One region of the Paenibacillus kandeliae genome, then DNA from elsewhere that is predicted to be linked to it. Evidence: predicted binding sites of a transcription regulator. Region 1 holds the regulator's gene; each other region holds the start of a gene.

Region 1 (3,218 bases):
TTGGCACATGCAGAATATACAGTATGAGAAATGAAATCAGTAAACGGCAGGAAATGTGGCTGATCGATATTGAGCGACGTAATATCCGCCTTCATGCCGACCTTGAATGTACCTGTATTGTTCAGGAATACCGATTGAGCACCATATTCCGTACCCATACGCAGCGCTTCCGATGCAGGTACAGCAGTTGGGTCGCCGGATACACCTTTGTGAATCAGTGCAGCCAGACGCATTTCCTCAAACATATCCAGATTGTTATTGCTGGCAGGACCATCTGTACCGAGAGATACGACCACGCCTGCTTTCAGCAGATCTGGTACACGTGCCACACCGCTAGCAAGCTTCAGGTTGCTACCCGGATTATGGGAAACCGTAACCTTGTGAGCCGCCAGTGTAGCAATCTCTTCATCATTCAGATGCACAGCATGTGCAAGTAGCGTTGGACGTGTGAACATGCCCAACTTTTCCAAATGAGCAACCGGACGCAAACCGTAATCACGTACGTTTTGCTCGACTTCGGCAATCGTTTCGGACATATGTGTATGCAGCGGCACATCCAGATCGTGTGCAGCTTGTACGAATTGTTCAATGTATGCAGGTGGGCAAGTGTACGGTGCATGCGGAGACATCATAGTGGTGATACGTCCGTCTGCTTTGCCGTGCCAATCACGTACGAATTGGATCGATTGGTTCAGCTTTTGCTTTTGCTCCTCTTCTGAACACAGACCGATAACGCCTCTCATCAGTACGGCTCTCATACCGGATTGCTCTACCACTTCCGCTACACGCTCGGAACGGTCGTACATATCGAGGAATGTGGTGGTGCCGCCTTTGAGCATTTCCAGTACCGACAATGCGGTTCCTGTGTATACATCATCGCTCGTAAATTTAGCTTCCATTGGCCACATTTTCTCTTGCAACCATACTTGCAGCGCCAGATCGTCGCCAAAGCCGCGCAGCAATGACATCGCCGCGTGACCGTGACTGTTCACCAGACCAGGAATGAAGAATTGGTGGCGTCCGTCTACAATGGCAACGTCATCGCCTACTTGCGGCTCCTCTTCACCAATATACGTAATCAGGTCATCCTCAACGACCATGTAGCCATGCAATACTGGCTTTTCGGCGTTGGGTACAGCGAAAATACCGTTTTTGATCATCCATTTACTCGGAGAGTTGTTCATTGACTTCTAATTCCTTTCCATCTTCAAGGTAGTATGCCAAACTGAGCAGATCAGTCGTAAAATCAGCTGTATGCACACGCACATGCGGTGGTGTTCTTAAAATAATCGGTGCAAAATTCAAAATCGCCTCAATGCCCGCTTCCACCAGCTGATCAGCAACACGCTGCGCTTCTGTATTCGGCACAGTAATGATACCTACGCGGATATTTTGTTCTTTTACCGCGTTCGATAACTCACTGATTGGCTGTACAGTCAACGTATTGATTTTGCTACCTACCTTAGGCTCGTAGGAATCGAATACAGCGATAATCTTCATCGTTTCCTGCAAATAGGCATTGTAGTTGGATAGAGCGTGTCCCAGATTACCAGCACCAATCAGTGCTACATTGATCTGCTGATCCAGCTTCAGAATATGACGAATCTTCTCAATCAGATACGATACATCATAACCGATACCCTTGCGTCCAAAATCGCCGAAGTAAGCAAGATCCTTGCGGATTTGCGCTGGATTCAGATCCAGCTTCTGCCCCAGCTCCTGCGAGGATACCGTTGGTACCTCGCGGGTATGCAGTTCATTCAGATATCTCAAATAGACAGGTAATCTTCGCACGACAGCTTCAGATATTTTTTCGGATTTCATGCTTGCTCCCCCTCTTGATTTGCAGCTTCCGCTTCCAGCGGCCGTTGTTCCAGCCATTCGGCGATACGGGGAATCATCTGCTGGGTTGGCATATGTTCCATTTTGGGACCAGGCAGCGAATAAAGAAAATGTCTGCCGTAATAAGCCTCAATCACCCGCGTATCATAAATCAGTACGATTCCTCGGTCATTTGCCGTACGGACGAGACGTCCAAAGCCCTGCTTAAACCGGATCACTGCCTGCGGCACGGATAATTTCATAAATGGGTTTTTCTTTTCTTTTTTCAAGCGTTCACTTTTGGCTTCTACGAGCGGATGATTCGGCGGCTGGAATGGCAACCGCACAATTGCCAGGCAGGTCAGCGCCTCGCCTGGAATATCGACACCTTCCCAGAAGCTGCTTGTTCCGAGCAATACGGAAGCAGGATGCTCCTGAAAACGACGTGTCAACTTGGTACGGCTGCCGCCATCCACGCCCTGACCGAATACGGCAATCTCACTTGTAGATAAATTCTCTTTCAATGGCTCATACACCTGCTTGAGCATCCGGTATGAGGTAAATAATACCAGCATCCGTCCTCGGGTCGCCCGCGCAGCGTCTGCCAACGAATCGGCAAGCATAGCTACAAAATTCTGATCGCCCACACTGCCCTTCAGACTTGGAAAATCGCGCGGAATCAATACTAGTGATTGCTCGCGATAATTAAATGGCGATTCCAACATCACCGTATTGAGCTTGTTGTTCTGCTCTGCTTCCTTCAATCCCAGTTGCTCGATCATATACTGGAACGTTTTATCAATCGAGAGCGTTGCCGATGTAAGAATGATGCTTTTCTTTTTATCAAAAAAGTGTTCTTTCAGCTGCTGACTCACATCGACCGGTACGGCATACATTTGCAGCGATTTGCTGCGGTAATTGCCATTGGCTTCGTACCAATATACCGTTTCTACACTATCCAGCTTGATAAAATGGCGCAAATCATCGCGTACCGCACCCAAATCCTTGAACAGCCCAGTTACATCGGTAACCAGCCCTTCGTTAACAAGCACATCATCGGATTCTTTGATTTTGCCCATCGTGTGCTCGCCCTGACGAACAATCTGACTGAGTGCAATATGAATGCGGTTCTCCAACTCGGTAATCTTTTCCCATTCTTCCGGCTTGTTCTGTGGAAGTAAACGCAGAGTAAACTGACCTGCTTCGCCTGGTGCAGCATCGCTGCGCTGTGGCAAAAGCGCAAACAGCAGCTCGCTCAGCTTATCCCAGTCTTCTTTCACATCTATGAGTTCAGGATATAGATTGTCAATTGCAATCGCCCATTCCATACCACGCTCACTGCCCGATGATCCCAGCTGCTGGCGAAGCACGGCAAGCTGTCCATTTTTGCTGTCCTT
Region 2 (3,218 bases), on a different contig from region 1:
TTCATGGCTAAGCATCGCAATAAAGCGCGCTTTATTGTCAGCAGCCTGTTCGGCAGTCAGGCGCGCCCGCTCGCTGTCGGATAATTTCTGTTGCAGCTCGGACACGACTAACTCCATATCTTTATGCTTTTCGATCCATTCATTTAATTTTTCCATCCTGCACCTCTTGAATCGTTCTGCTTTACATTAATCTAATTATTACCCGTACCTTCATTTTTAAACCAATTTCAGCATTCAAAACCGGATTGTACGTTGATTTATGAAGAAAGGCGTGAAATATCAAGCAAAAAGCCGGAAATCTCACTTTAGCAGCATGAGATTTCCGGCTGATGCGCATTGCCCTCGTCACGATGATCTATCTAGAAAAAGCGAAGTGACTGTCTGCGCCGAACTTGACTCCTAATCAATGCGCCTGCTCGCTGTGCTGGAGCGGCATAGCCACGGCAGCCGTTCCCGTTGCATCGGTGACCGTTGGCTGCGGCTCTACATGCTGCTGACCAGAGTGACTACCAGACGCTGGAGTAGCAGCTGGGTTACGACGAATATATGCCATAAAATACGCGCTGGCGACAAACAAAGCACCACCAGTCAGATTGCCCAGCCATACCGGTACAAAATTCATAGCATATTGTCCCCACGAATAATGACCAGCGAAGATCGCTGCTGGAATAAGAAACATATTGGCAACAACGTGCTGGAAGCCAATGGCGACAAATGCCATCGTCGGGAACCAGATGCCCAGCACTTTGCCGCTAATATTATCAGCGCTATAGGACAACCACACTGCCAGCGCGACCAGCCAGTTACAGCCAATACCGGAAATAAACATTTGCAAGAATGAGCCTTCCAGCTTATGCCCTGCCATTTCTACTGTTTTTGCCAGATACGGTCCCGTTTCGGTTAAGCCAACGATATGACCGAAGAAATAAGCAACAAACAAAGCGCCCAACATATTGGCAATCGTGATGGCTACCAGATTACGCGCGACTTCCCATGTTGAGATTTTGCGTGCCATACGTGCGAGCGGGACTGCCATCATATTGCCGGTTAACAGCTCGCCACCAGCAACCAGTACGAGAATCAGCCCGACTGGGAACAAGGATGCTCCCACAAAATTGGCAAAGCTGCCCCATTCCTCCGGCATGCTGGCGATTACCCGAATATCCAGCAGAAAGCCTAGCGCGATAAATGCACCTGCTAGAAAGCCCAGCACCAGCATCTGCGTCCAGCTGGAACGCGCTTTGGTCACACCTGTTTCGATTGTATTCATCGCGATTTGCTGCGGTTTGTAGTAAGCCATGAAGGTTTCTCTCCTTTGATGTATGGTCATCCGTTTAGCGGATATTTTCATATTTCAATTTTAATGAATTTACTTTGTGAAAAAAGTAACATTTGTCACGATGAGCGATGTTTTTACTGAATTCCATGAAATTCATCATGAAAGACAAATAATCTACACGCAAAAAAACCGCCATCCTGAGATGGCGGTTGATATTCTTTTTGTCTACTAGTCTTTGTCTACTAGGCAGTCATTCGGATTAGATAGTCACGGCTTCTTTTTGCGCAACCTGCGGCAGTGCTTGCAGACCTACGCTGTTCAGATAGTTCCACGGTTTGTTGTAATGTGGTTGGAAGAAGAAATCAACAAAGGCAAGCTGATCGACTGTCATACGGGCTTGAATAAAGACCGAGATCGTATTGATCGACTGGGTCAGATCGGCGTGCGACATGATCTGTGCGCCCAGAATGCGGCGGCTATCTTTTTCGTAAACGACTTTCAGCGTTACTTTCTCATGTGTGGGCATGAATTCTGGACGATAGTTGTCGTGGATCGTGGATGTTTCTACATCCAGACCAGCAAGACGGGCAGCGACTTCGGTCATACCCGTTGCAGCAATATTTTCTTCATAAATTTTGATACCGGATGTGCCTTGTGTACCCAAGTATTCAGTCGTTGGATTCACCAGATTGCGGGCAACTAGTGTACCCATGCGTACCGCGTTGGTTGCCAGCGGGATATAAGCGTGCTGCTGAGTAGGATTGTAGAAGATCGCACAGCTGTCACCAGCGGCATACACGTCTTTTTTGCTTGTTTGCATATATTTATCAACAATGATCGCACCGTTTGGCAGCATATCCACCTGACCTGCCAGCAGCTCGGTTTGCGGACGGAAGCCGATGCAAAGAATGACCATATCGGCGGTGTGAGTACCTTTGTCGGTAACCACGGTATTCACTTTACCGTCGGCTCCTTCAAAGCGTACCACTTTCTCGTTCAGCGCCAGCTGGATACCTTGCTGTGTCAGCACTTCTTCGGTACGTACTGTAAATTCAGGGTCCAGATATTTGCTCAAAATACGTTCTTCGGCGTCGATCAGCGTCACTTGTTTGCCGTTCATTTGGAAGGCTTCGACCAGCTCGACACCGATGTATCCAGCACCGACAACGACGATGTGATTAGCGGATTTTGCTTTTTCAATAATTGTATTGGAGTGATTAAAGTTTTTCGACAGTACGATGTTGTCCAGTTCGATTCCCGAGAATTTCGGGATGATCGGCCATGAGCCAGTCGTAACGATCAGTTTGTCAAATGTATCAGTTAATTCCATGCCAGTAGTTAGATCGCGAGCAGTCAATGTTTTGGCATCGGTGTCGACAGAAGTGACCTCATGTAGCATTTTGGTGGTCACACCCAGTTCATCCAGCTGCTGCGGGGACGAGTAGAACAATCCGTTTGCATCTTCAACTACACCACCGACATATAACGCGATACCGCAAGACAGGAACGAGATATTGTCATTGCGTTCGTACACGGTAATCTGAGCATCAGGGTACAATTTGGCGGTGTTAACGATAGCGGCGGTTCCTGCGTGAGTACATCCAATAACTGCTACTTTCATGGTTTCTTCCTCCTGTGTGTAACTCTATATTTGGTATGTGGTGCAAATTAAGTTATCCATTCCGTCAGTGACATCTGCTCCGTTCAGCTTTCTGTTCGCTGGCGGAGACAACTTAGTGAATACATTCACATTCAATAGTAAAAAGAGAGGACAGCGATCTGAATATGCAGAGGGAGTTTGGATGAAAAGCCGTCTGCGGAAAGCTGTCCGAAAGGTACATGGAGAAATCGGGAGAAACGTTGCCAGTTTCAGATTCCGATTTCGTTCAAATCGTATTGCCAGATGGGGTATAATTGAAAACGTTGGTTGTGAATGTTT
Region 3 (3,218 bases), on a different contig from region 1:
TGAGCCGGTCGATATGGGACTGTTCAAAACAGATATCGGCTGGCCTATCGACGCTACCGGTCTGTACGATGTGATTCATTATTTACAAAAATACGGCAACAACGATATATACATTACCGAGAATGGTGCCTGTGTGAACGAATGTCCAGTCAATGGCAAAATCAATGATATTATCCGTGTCTATTATCTTCAGCAGCATATCGCTCAAGTACATCGAGTGATCAACGATGGCATTCACCTCAAGGGCTATATGGCATGGTCGCTGATGGATAACTTTGAATGGGCAGAGGGGTATCGGATGCGCTTCGGGTTGATTCACGTCGATTTCCGTACGCAGGTACGTACGCCAAAAGAAAGCTACTATTGGTACCAGAATGTCGTACGCAACAATTGGATGGAAACGCGCTGATTGACGCCATTTCCAAAATATAAATGGGACGAGCGAATCAAAGACCCTATTTTGTGGTAATAGGCAGTATAGCATACCGATGCGATCCAGTATTGAAGGCATGCAAGTGATCACCGGTACACATACTAGCAATATGACTACGAAGAAAGGGAGTGGATTCCATGGCTACTAACTCAAAAGGTCCCCGCGGCAGAACATCAGCGCAGAATACCTATGGATTAAGCCGTATGCTCAGCATCGTGGCATGGATTGCCTGTGCTGCCGGTATCCTGCTAATTGTGTTCAATCTGCAGCCGTTTAACGATAACAATCTGGGATTGATGATCGGGGTCGGCTGTCTGGCTGCTTTTGCGTTCATTTATTCGATTGGTAAATGGCTTGGATCGATGCAAGCCCGCAGCGATGAGGGCAAAGATGGCATCAAGGACGAGTAATCATTGTTCGTTGTTAACGGACATTTGATATGCAATTAACAACATGAATACGGCCCTTTTAAGATTTATTCTTAAAGGGGCTTTTTGTTGAAGTAAAAATATGTTAATCTTTAAATAATGTGAAATCATTCACTTTTGGCTACGAATAAATTGACAGATTTGTTAACAAGCCAAAAAAAACTGAAATTTACACCTTCTATGGATACGCAAAAAGCACACTTAGTGTTACCATAGGAATGTGTGGTTTCAATATTATGAACGTCATGAGCGTTAAGTGAGAAAGGGGATCAAGATGAACAAAAAACCAGGTTCGCGCCTTATGTTATGGGTTCTTCTGGTTGTAACTGTTCTGTCGCTGGCCCTGACGGTGTGGGCGTTAGCTACTGGCTCCAGTAACTATGCTGTTCTCAACCCGAAAGGCCCTATTGCAGAAGGACAACGGGATATCATTATCATTTCTACGATTCTGACCGCGATTGTCATCGTACCAACTACCATACTGACCTTTATCATTGTATGGAGATATCGTGACAAGCCGGGCAGAAAGGCGAAATACGATCCGGATTTCAGCCACAGCACATTGCTCGAATCCATTTGGTGGGGCATTCCGATTGTCGTAATCGCCATTATTGGTATCGTGACTGTACGTTATACGTACGCGCTCGAACCTTCCGTGGCTATTCAGTCACAAAAGCAACCCGTAACCATCCAAGCTGTATCGATGGACTGGAAATGGGCGTTCTTCTATCCTGACGAAGGAATCGCGTCTGTGAACACACTGACCATTCCTGAGGATACGCCAATCCGTTTTGAATTGACTTCCGATGCTCCGATGAACTCCTTCTGGATTCCGCAGCTGGGTGGTCAGATTTATACAATGTCCGGTATGGCTATGACCCTGTACTTGCAGGCAGATCATACAGGAACATACTTCGGTTCCGGTGCGAACTTCAGCGGCGAGCACTTTGGCGACATGAGATTTGACGTCAATGCAGTAAGCGATGCTGACTATCAGGCATGGGTAAACAAGGTGAAAACCGAATCCCAGCCAATGACGATGGATACGTACCAATCGTTGTCCACTCCAGGTACGTCCGATAAGCAATACTTCTCGGCATTCCCGGACAATTTGTTCCAACAATTGGTGGGCAAATACCTGCCAGGCGGCATAGCGGATACCAATCGTGCATCCCATACGACTCCTCAAACTCAAACCGGCGAAGGCGAGAGCAAAGAAGGTCAAAGCGATATGGGTACAGACAGTCAATCTAATCAAGAACATGATGGATTGGGTACGGATTCCAAGTAATCCGCTGTCGATTTAGTGATGTTTTGGCATTGATACAATGCTACATTATGCCGTGTCTGCCTGACACGGTATAGATAAAGACAGTGAAAGGAGCTCCACGATGCTCGAAAATATTAAACAGTTTGCATCCGAGTTTTTCGTCACCGGTGACCCGTTGATCTACGGTGCAGACGTATCCATTGGATTGGTATCGATTGCCATCGTTGCTGGATTGACCTATTTCAAAAAGTGGAAATGGCTCTGGCGTAACTGGTTGACTACGGTTGACCATAAGAAGATCGGTATCATGTACATTCTGGCTGCCATCATCATGATGTTCCGCGGCGGCGTTGATGCCCTGATGATGCGTACCCAGTTGGCGATTCCGAACTTTGAATTTTTGCATCCCGAGCACTATAACCAAGTCTTCACCACGCACGGCGTAGTTATGATCTTGTTTATGGCGATGCCATTTATGTTCGGTTTGTTTAACGTCGTTGTACCGCTACAAATCGGTGCGCGCGACGTAGCGTTCCCTTATTTGAACTCCCTGAGCTTCTGGCTGTTCTTCCTGGGCGCAATGCTGTTCAACCTTTCCTTCGTTATCGGCGGTTCGCCGGATGCAGGTTGGCTCAGTTATCCGCCACTATCGGAAATACAGTTTAACCCGGGTCCGGGTCAGAACTTCTACATCTGGGGTATCCAGATCTCTGGTATTGGTTCCCTAGCAACAGGTATCAACTTCTTGGTTACTATCATCAAAATGCGCGCACCAGGCATGACGATGATGAAAATGCCTATGTTCACTTGGTCGGTATTCGCAACTTGCGTTATCATTATCTTCGCATTCCCGATTCTGACTGTAACTCTGGCACTGCTGTTCCTCGACCGATTTGGGGGCGGACACTTCTTCACCCTTGACGGTGGGGGTAACCCGATGATGTATATCAACTTGATATGGATGTGGGGTCACCCTGAGGTATATATCGTTATCTTGCCGGCGTTCGGTATCTTCTCCGAAGTCGTCAGCGTGTTCTCACGCAAAAAGCTGTTCGGTTATACGTCAATGGTCTTTGCGATGATGATC
Region 4 (3,218 bases), on a different contig from region 1:
CCGAAGCCCAAGGCGAAACCCGGTTTGCCATTACGGTATTGGATCGGGAACAGAAGACACAGACCGAATTTATTGAGCAAGGGGTCAGCGTCAATGTGCAACAGCTGGATCGGGTTGAAGAAGCGATTGCCAATCTGGCATCCCATTCGCAGTGGGTGCTCTTTTCCGGCAGTATGCCCAATGGCTGCCCTCCTCCGCTATACGGACGGCTGATCGAGATTGCAAGGCGACATGGCGCGGCGACCGCGCTGGATACGAGTGGCGAAGCGCTGATGCACGGCATCAAGGCAGCTCCGTATCTGATCAAGCCCAATGAGCAGGAAGCATGTCAGTGGGCAGGCATCTCGCCTGATTCAGCAGATCGTCCCAAGCGCTTGCGTCAAGCGCTGACCGCGATGATGGATTATGGTGTGGAAATGCCGGTTATCTCGCTCGGTGCCGAAGGCGCGATTGCCGCCGAACGCTCGACAGGCAATTTCTATGAGGTTTCCGTACCGCAACTGTCCATCGTCAGCGCGCTCGGTAGCGGCGATGCGATGATGGCAGGCATGCTGGTATCCGCCAGTCGTGGCGGTTCTACCCGTGCTATGCTGCGATTGGGTGCCGCTTGCGGAAGTGCCTGTGCACTATACCCCGGAGCCGGTATACTGGATATGGAAGATGTGTACCGCATCGGCAATCATATCGACATACAACAATCCCCTGAAGCCTAAGGCTCAGGGGATTGTTGTGCGTGCGGGAAAGCGTACATCCATGAAGATCTCACCGGTCTGCATATCACTAACCACAAAATTGATCTCATGCGGCACCAGCTCCTTGCGTGCAAACTGTCTAGCCCAGTCCAACGATGGAAATTCCCTCTCCACTTCACACGATCGGACGACGATCTTTGGCAACATGCCTTTGTGCTCGTTCAAGGTGGTCAACCTCCCTTTACTACTCCATTGGACAATTCAGCTTCGCTTGACTCCGCTTTCCCGCTATTTATTGTATAAAAATAACATTTTATACAGTGATATTTCTATTACTTAATCTATATTACATCGTAGTGTATAAAGTCTGCGCTGTGGGAGATATCAAGCGCCCGTACGTCCATTCCTTGCCAAATTATTGAGCATAACGCAATTCGGCAGCATAATGGCGCAGGTCTTCCTGATCCTGCTCCAAATAAGCAAGCACCATATCTGCCCATTGTCCATACAGCGAATGGGTTGCCTGTTGTTGCAATTGCTGGCATAACGCCGGTACCCACGGCTGCAAATAATGCTCCATAAAGTCCAGCTGTGCTTGAATGACATTGATCTGCTCCAGCGTATTGCCTTCACTCTCCGCCAATCGTTCCGCCAGCAGCGACATAAATTCCAGCTCAATGCCGATATGATCATCCGTTTCCTGAGCAGTCTTTTTAAACGTAATACCTGCACGGGAATATACCGAGTTCAGCATCGCTTCATATTCACACGGTTCCTGACCAGCACGCACATATTGTGCTGCCCGAATTCCCAACGGTAATCCATGCTGCTCGATTAACTGCTCATATACACAGCACTGCTGATTCGCATCCTGAATGATATTGGCAAGGGGTGTATCGTCAAGCGTGAGCAGCAATGTGTGAGGACGAGCAGAGAGCTGTAACACCCGTCCCGCTTCCCGCCGCCATTCGATCAGCTTGGAAAGGGTAGGCTTGCGTTGCAGCATTTCACTCAATAAACGATACGTCATGACCCGGCTGTATAACCAATCTGTATGTGTCTTCACTTCTGCATTCACCGTCATGTCAATACACTCCTTGTGATTTTTTTCACTTAAAATATGATGTCATTTCAACTATGATTGCACTATTCCCTTTACGCCATGCCGTTGGTTAGGCAGGCAGGCTGTAACCTGTTGCAATTCTTAGGGATTTGGTTTTGGACTTGACTATATTGTAACCGATATCACAAAGTTTATGTTTGTTTTACACATACGTTCATACAATAGTCATCATTTTCCAAAGATTAACTGACAAAATCGTGTCTGATGTCATGATGTCACAAACAAAAGCCCTTACGACTCGCCTTTAGGAGTCGAACGGCTTGTTTAAAATATGCAGATGGCGTGCTTGCTCATATGCTTCTGGATCATTCATATTGTACAGACACCATTCTGTCAGATCGTTGCTCTCCTGTAGCTGTGGCGGCAGCCGTTTCAATACACCTTCCAGCGGCACCTCCATCAAATTATGCTGATCTACCCAATCCATCACCTTGAATTGTCTTTGCTGCAACGCCTCCGCCAGTGATGCACGCACACTATGATGATACACTCCATACAGCGGGTGCATACGATCATCATAGGATGGGATGACCACCTGCATAAGCGGAATATCCCCTTTCTGGAAATCGTAATCATACGCCTGATCCAGCAAATGCTCCAATAAACTCGTACTGGCAAATGGCAGATCACATGCACTCAGCACATACCATTCCGCATCCATCGCATTCATGCCTGCGTATAGACCCGACAACGGACCATGACCCGGAAACTCATCTGGCGCCATCGGCAAATGCAGAAATTCATACCCTCGATCCGATGCGGAAGCCAGACAGAGCTGACCCACACATGGCTCCACTGCCGCCTTTACCCGTTCGATGACCGTTTTGCCACCTATATTCAGTAGCGCCTTATCTCTCCCCATCCGTCTGGATTGTCCGCCAGCTAGTATAATGCCTGCGGTTATCGCTTTTCTGTCACTTCGCTGTGTGTTCATCGTATTCATCCTCTCTGCTGCGTATCTTCATCTGCGTTCTCTGTATTCTATGATCGATGGAAATGCCTAGCGGCTGCAAGCCGTTTTCATTCCAAGCCTGTGTAAAATAAGCTGCAATAGTTCTACATTTTCATAGCATGTAGTTACCAGCTGGATCGAAGCAGATACAATCTGCATGTTCATAAACACCGCGATCCGCATTCCATCTATAGCCATACTAGCGATCTAGCCTACATTTTGTGCCCGTTCAACTATGTTCACTCGCGCTACCATACATTGGGATTCACAAACTCGCCGATAGCCGCATTTTCATACAAAATCGTTTGTATCCCCTTACAACTAATGATACAGTAAATGCAATGTCCCATGGAAAGGATTGTCGCATTGTGGATTCATACCCTGCCAAATCTGCTTTTACCACACTTCGGTGGTATACCTTTTTTATTTACGGAACGATGGTGATCTTCAC

Evidence for each region. Region 1 encodes Rex, which represses fermentation and respiration genes when NADH is low (regulators of the CRP and FNR family bind a similar motif). Its sites were predicted from a motif close to TTGTGAAATATTTCACAA; they were not measured.
Region 2: a site for Rex is predicted at 1,375-1,392, ahead of ABXR35_RS19710 (formate/nitrite transporter family protein). Genes of this name have one in related genera too.
Region 3: a site for Rex is predicted at 961-978, ahead of qoxA (cytochrome aa3 quinol oxidase subunit II). Genes of this name have one in related genera too.
Region 4: a site for Rex is predicted at 1,790-1,807, ahead of ABXR35_RS19770 (TorD/DmsD family molecular chaperone). Genes of this name have one in related genera too.

The regions. Positions count from the first base shown of each region.
Region 1 is NZ_JBFDUZ010000001.1:2,451,465-2,454,682, forward strand. It holds gene ABXR35_RS10415 (amidohydrolase) at 1-1,184, opposite strand, end outside; gene ABXR35_RS10420 (redox-sensing transcriptional repressor Rex) at 1,165-1,824, opposite strand; gene dinG (ATP-dependent DNA helicase DinG) at 1,821-3,218, opposite strand, start outside.
Region 2 is NZ_JBFDUZ010000004.1:288,707-291,924, reverse strand. It holds gene ABXR35_RS19715 (sensor histidine kinase) at 1-156, opposite strand, end outside; gene ABXR35_RS19710 (formate/nitrite transporter family protein) at 404-1,300, opposite strand; gene ABXR35_RS19705 (FAD-dependent oxidoreductase) at 1,539-2,900, opposite strand.
Region 3 is NZ_JBFDUZ010000006.1:98,184-101,401, reverse strand. It holds gene ABXR35_RS22010 (GH1 family beta-glucosidase) at 1-409, shown strand, start outside; gene ABXR35_RS22005 (hypothetical protein) at 571-843, shown strand; gene qoxA (cytochrome aa3 quinol oxidase subunit II) at 1,136-2,152, shown strand; gene ABXR35_RS21995 (cbb3-type cytochrome c oxidase subunit I) at 2,253-3,218, shown strand, end outside.
Region 4 is NZ_JBFDUZ010000004.1:301,764-304,981, reverse strand. It holds gene ABXR35_RS19780 (1-phosphofructokinase family hexose kinase) at 1-713, shown strand, start outside; gene ABXR35_RS19775 (hypothetical protein) at 717-926, opposite strand; gene ABXR35_RS19770 (TorD/DmsD family molecular chaperone) at 1,108-1,776, opposite strand; gene mobA (molybdenum cofactor guanylyltransferase) at 2,060-2,749, opposite strand; gene ABXR35_RS19760 (MFS transporter) at 3,136-3,218, shown strand, end outside.